2 regions of the Latilactobacillus parasakei genome follow, and region 2 is predicted to be linked to the other one. Evidence: riboswitches for the same ligand, from Rfam matches in the RefSeq annotation. Region 2 holds a riboswitch; the other holds the start of a gene.
The links. Region 2 has a riboswitch for thiamine pyrophosphate ahead of thiM (hydroxyethylthiazole kinase). Riboswitches for the same ligand answer to the same signal wherever they lie in the genome.
Positions count from the first base shown of each region.

Region 1: it holds a riboswitch for thiamine pyrophosphate, as region 2 does, so the genes downstream of both, tenA (thiaminase II) here and thiM (hydroxyethylthiazole kinase) in region 2, are expected to answer to the same signal.

Region 1 is NZ_CP186861.1:179,499-182,634, reverse strand. It holds gene ACPBEH_RS00960 (diacylglycerol/lipid kinase family protein) at 1-582, shown strand, start outside; gene thiW (energy coupling factor transporter S component ThiW) at 632-1,138, opposite strand; gene tenA (thiaminase II) at 1,128-1,814, opposite strand; TPP riboswitch at 1,914-2,003, opposite strand; gene ACPBEH_RS00945 (GNAT family N-acetyltransferase) at 2,080-2,529, opposite strand; gene ACPBEH_RS00940 (NUDIX hydrolase) at 2,631-3,131, opposite strand; gene folP (dihydropteroate synthase) at 3,128-3,136, opposite strand, start outside.
Region 2 is NZ_CP186861.1:1,485,496-1,488,631, forward strand. It holds gene nagE (N-acetylglucosamine-specific PTS transporter subunit IIBC) at 1-816, opposite strand, end outside; TPP riboswitch at 1,041-1,146, shown strand; gene thiM (hydroxyethylthiazole kinase) at 1,218-2,027, shown strand; gene thiD (bifunctional hydroxymethylpyrimidine kinase/phosphomethylpyrimidine kinase) at 2,020-2,832, shown strand; gene thiE (thiamine phosphate synthase) at 2,825-3,136, shown strand, end outside.

The DNA of each region.
Region 1 (3,136 bases), 960 kb from region 2:
ATCGATTTGGGTGTCTATCACGATGCCCTCAAAGACGAGACCGGTTATTTCGTCAACAATGTCGGTATTGGTTTTGACGCTTCCGTTGTCAGTATCACCAATAACTCTAAAAGCAAACGCTTCTTAAATAAGTTTCATATCGGCTCCCTATCTTACGTCTTCTCGCTAATCCAAGCCTTCACCTCACAAGATGCCTTCCAAGTGACAGTTAAGACCAACGGCACTGTTAAAAACTTCAGCCGTGGTTTTTTAGTCACGACGACAAATCATCCTTACTTTGGCGGTGGTGTTCCAATTATGCCTTCTGCACGCGTCGATGATCAAAAGCTCGACCTCGTGGTGATTGAAAAGCTGAACGTTTTCTTCTTCTGCTACCTATTCATCATGATGCTGATGGGCAAACATACCCGCTATAAGGCGGTCCATCATTTTAGAACTGACGATCTTATCGTTCGAACCCAAACGTTAGAATTTGGCCAAGTTGATGGTGAAGAAATGGGCAGTCGCGCATTTGATATGCACTTTACCGTCACATCTCAACCCTTCTGGCTAACAACAGCCAAAACAGAACAATTCAAATAAACCGCTACAATCTAAAAAAGAGCAACGCATTTAGCGTTGCTCTTTTTTATTATTTGTAAAAATCAGCTTGAACTCGTTTAAAAATCGTTGTTTCCTTTAATTTAAACAAGAATAACCAAGCGATTAGGCTGCCCAAAATGGCACCGCCAAAAAAGCGTGGTGTGTAAACGAACCAAAATAAACCGTTAGCACTGCCGGTAAACCAAATCATAACGGGATAAGAAAGCAATGAGCCGATTAAACCCGTTCCTAGAATTTCACCCGCAATTGCCCAGCCAATATGCCCGCCATACCGGTAACCAAGGCCAGCTAATAAAGCGCCGAAGAAAGCCCCCGTTAAGGCTAAAGGTGGAATCCCCAGTAACATCATTCTTAAAACGGCCGTCACTAACGCCATTACGGTTGCATAAATTGGCCCCATCAACACTGCCGCTGTAACGTTCAGAACACTCGACATCGGTGCCATGCCTTCAATGCGAAATAACGGCGATAAAACGACATCTAGTGCAATCATCATCGAAAGGATGGTTAATCGCTTCGTTCGGCTATTGTTCATCGTATTCGTCCCCGCGCAACCATTGTTCCTTGCGATTAGCCATCTCCCAAAAATGATATTCCAATTGGCTGCTACGAACAAACGCCTGCACCATTTTAACCTGATCTTCCGCTGAGCTTGCTGCATACAAGCGGTTTAAAACAATGCCCATCATTTGAATTTCATCCTGCAATTCAGCCTTTGTATAAGTTTCAATCCAGCGTTGATAATATGGATTAGGTGAAGCAGGCCGTTGGCTTAAAGTCATTCCGATATCACCGTATAACCAAGCACAAGGGTATAAGCCAGCCGCAGCAATTGCGGGGTTATCCGCAAATAATTGCCGATACATATGAGCAATATAGTGATCAGTTGTCGGCGCAACAGGGGTCGCTTGAACCTCATCATCCGTTATTTTTAAAGCTTCAAAGAATTGTTCCCGAATAATCATTTCACCATCTTTCAAACCAGTTGCGCTTAGTGTCATCAACGCTTTTAATTCTTGATCCTGACAGCGATCGGCGACGATTTGATGTAACTTTCTGAAATGACGAAGATAATAATGATCTTGAATCAAATAATACCGAAATATCTTCTCTGGTAGCGTCCCCGCTTGCAGTTGAACGATAAACGGATGCCGTAAACTACCTTCCCAATATGGTGCGACTTTCTTACGAACGATACTTGTAAATGACATGTTGCCCCTCCTATTAATTCACTTCTGGGGCCGCTTTACAAGCACTCAAAATACCCGCCAATTAAGAATTGACGGGTACCAAAATAAGCACGTTTATAAACAAACGACACGACATTTCCCTGCGCTAGTACTAACTATATCAGGTTCAATGGGTATAATCTCAGCTCTTAGGCACCCCAGATGCGTTATTCAATTGTGGCTCTATTATAGCATGGATGTAAGCGGTTGTTCATTAGAATTATCATAGAAAACTAAAAACTATTGATTACCTATTTTTCTCCATAACGAAGTTGGTCAATAAAACACCTTGCCGTGCTACTTGTTGTTCTCGAATCACTTGATAGCCCCGACTTTCAAAGAACGGTCTGGCCGTAATCGAAGCATGTGTGACAACTCGGCATGCAACAGCTTGCTCGAGCTGATGACAGATAGCAGTCGCAACGCCTCTTCTTTGATAATCGGCATGGACAAATAACCGATCGAGATAGCCAGCTTGATCAATATCTCCAAAACCAATCAGGTTATCATTTTCAAGTGCGACAACACTGAAATGTGATTGCAGCGATTGATCCCACTGCTTTAAATCAGGCTCACCAGTGGCCCATACAGCCAACTGCGCTTTCGTATAATCGCCAGCATTCACTGTATGCACTGTCTTATAAAACAGTTCTGCCACTGCTTGACAATCCGCCTGCTGATAGCGTCTAATCTCCAATTATTTAGCCCCTCTTTAATCTTTTTCTTCTTCATGTCTTATTGTAATCGCCATTTGTTTCTCCTAGTAATAATGCTTTTAATTTTTAAAAAATATCTGGTTTATTGAAGTTTAAAATAGGGTTGAAATTCCACTGGTGCTGCATCTTGCGCAACCCATCGATTAGGGAGCTCGGCTGATGCGCTTGGCTGCTCTTTTGCAGTGATTAAATAGCGGCAATCAATGTGCATGTGGGCTGCTTGCTTTTTCACTGGATTCTCCGGAATTGTAATTAAATTAGCGTCCACCAACTGCGCTTGTTCCCCGACTAGCCCGGTTTCCTCTAGTAATTCCCGCAGAGCGGTTTGACCTGGCGTTTCAGACAGTTCAACATGCCCCGCTGGTAATAACCATTGCTGCAAGTATGGATGGCGCACCATCAACAACTGATTGTTTTTAAAAACAAGTGCACTAGCCGATAAATGATATTGATCGTTGACTCCCCGATAAAGCGGGGCTGTTTGGTGCGCCATTAATTCGTTAATCATCTGATATTTTGGCGGATCATTAAACGCTGCCGATTGCTCAGCTAGCCGCTGAATTTGCGTTAACAAATCGTTCATGAGCG
Region 2 (3,136 bases):
GTAAATTGCGTAGGCACCAGCAGGTAACCCAAACATCATGACTGGGAAGAAACCAGCTTGGTACATCCCTGTTTTACCAATCACGGCTGTTCCGGCAGCAAGTGATTTCGCACCGCCCAAGAAATTACCGATATCGTTAATGTTAGCAACATCAAACCAGAACACTGAGTTCAAGGCGTGATGTAATCCGGTTGGAATCAATAAACGGTTGAAGAAACCGTATAGACCGGCACCAACCCAGCCTAGTTTTGAAATTGCTTCACCAAATGATACTAAAACAGTAAAGACAGCTGGCCAAACAAAGTACAAGATTGCTGAAACAACCATCATTGCTGTTGCGGCCATAATTGGCACCAATCGTTTACCACTAAAGAAGGAAAGCGCCATTGGCAACTTCACATTGTGGAAACGATTGTACATTGCAGCTGCAATTAAACCGGCGATAATCCCGATTAAAACATTACCTTCGATTTTACCAAAGGCTGGGTTCACCTTAGCGATATCTGATAAACCTTGCATCGCTTGAATTGAGGCAGGTGCTAAAATTGTCTTAGGGACTAAGAAAGCGACTAAACCAGCAAGTGCGGCTGCCCCATCCTGATCCTTAGACATTCCTAGGGCTAGACCAACGGCAAATAATAATGGCAAGTTGTTTAAAATTGCGCCGCCACCAGCTGCTAGGAAAATTGTAAAGACGTTTGCATTTGAATCGCCATTGCCAACCCAGTTAGCAATCCCCATCAAAATTGCAGCTGCTGGTAATACAGCAACAGGCAACATTAATGAACGACCCATTCGTTGTAAGTAATTCTTCATAAGGTGTTCTCCATTCATTTATTTCGTTAACAATATTAAATCATTAATGCAAACGATAAGCAAGCGCTTAATAGTTGGTATAGACCTTTAAGAGTAAGGGATAAAGCGGTTTCTTAACCCAAAAATATTTTGGTCTATACCGTATAACGACATTAATTATTACCTTAAAATTAAAACGGTTGCAAAAATAATGATTTGCCGTATACTGAAGGTACAATTTAATCGCTTTGCACTAGGGGTGTTCTTAGAAGAACTGAGATAGGTTTGTACAACCTGATCCCTTTGAACCTGTAAGTTCAGACTTGCGTAGGAAAGTGCCTTTCTCTATTAAACCAACACCACTTTTCTATGCATTCGTGCATCCAAAAGTGGTTTTTTTGATTTTAAGGGAGGTTATTTGCATGTCAAAGACACTGTTAGATCAGATAAAACAAGCTAATCCGATTATCACCAACGTCGCAAACGGCGTCACGGTCGATCAAGTCGCCAATGTTCAAAATATAATTGGTGCATCCCCGATTATGTCTAGTGATCCTGAAGAGGCTCCAGAAATGGTCGCTATTGCGCAGGCACTCAGCATCAATATTGGGACACTATCCGCTGGACCCATTCACCAAATGAAGACTTTAATGGCTGAAGCTTATCGGCAAGCTAAACCCGTCGTCATCGATCCGGTCGCAGTTGGTTCAATTCATTATCGTCAGAAAATTATCAATGAACTCTTGGCACTGGGGACACCCAAAATTATCCGCGGAAATGCGGGTGAGATTGCTTATCTAGCTGGTTTAGACTGGCAGGCGAATGGTATTGATGCCGGTACCGGCGAGATTGATCTCGTAAAAGTTGCTCGAACAGCGGCCAAAAAACAGCAAACAACCATTTTACTTTCAGGTCCAACCGATATCATCACTGATGGTCATCACACGACTAAAGTTGCCAATGGCACGCCACTTTTCCAAGTCCACGTTGGCTCTGGCGATATGCTAACTGGTCTTTGCGCCGCGTTTGTCGCCGTTAGCCCTGACAATCCTTACCAAGCGGCCATCGACGCAGCAACGACCTTTGCCGTTGCCGGACAATTAGTCGCCGAATCAATGCCAACGCCTTTACCTGGTTCTTTTTATCCGCAATTATTAGACCGTTTATTTAACATTACAGCAACTGAGATTCAAAACCATGCACAAGTCACGGAGGTCTTAACTCATGAATAATTTCCCACAAGCATTAACAATCGCTGGTTCAGATAGTGGTGGCGGCGCCGGTATGCAAGCCGACATTAAAACCATCCAAGAACGCCACGTCTTTGCCACCAACGTGGTCGTCGCAATTACGGCCCAAAATACAATTGGCGTTCAAGATAGTTTCCCGCTACCGCTCGAACTAGTCACCAAACAGTTTGAATCGCTCGCAGCCGATTTTAAGATCCGAGCCTGTAAAACGGGCATGCTCGCCGATGCTGAACACGTCGCCGTCGTTGCCCAAAACCTCCGGCGCTTCGACTTTGGCCCCTTAACACTCGATCCGGTTATGATTGCAAAAGGCGGTGCTTCTCTACTAGCAGATTCCGCCATTGACACCCTACGATCAGAACTCTTACCTTTAGCAACTGTCTTAACGCCTAACCTACCAGAAGCAGAGGTGTTAACCGGTCAAAAAATTCAAACAACTGCCGATTTTAAAATCGCCGCAACGCAACTGCAAAAAATGGGTGCTAAAAATATCATCATTAAAGGTGGCCATCTCGATAATAGTGACCAAGCCTGTGATTACGTTCTCTACGCTGATGGCAGTGATGACTGGTTAAATACACCACGAATTGCTACCGTTCGCACCCACGGCACTGGTGACACCTTCTCGGCTTGTCTAACCGCCGAGCTAGCTAAAAAAGTCCCACTCAAAAAAGCCATTCAGATTAGTAAAGCCTTCATTCAAGCGGCCATTGCCAATCCAATTGCGGTCGGCCACGGTCACGGCCCCACAAATCATTGGGCTTATCAGGAGGTTGAACATGACTAATATTGCCCAGGAAATACTCCAAACTTATTTAGTAGCTGGTACACAAGATACCGGTCGAGAAAACTTTTTACCTATACTTGAGCAGGCTTTACAAGCCGGAATTACTTGCTTTCAATTCAGAGATAAGGGCCCAAATAGCTTACCAACTGACGCAATGCGGTACGACTACGCCCAAAAGGCGCAAGCACTTTGTCACACTTATCACGTACCTTTTATTATCGATGATCGCTTAGAATTAGCTTTAGATTTACAAGCAGACGGACTCCACGTTGGGCAATCCGATCAACCATGGCCTAAAATTGAA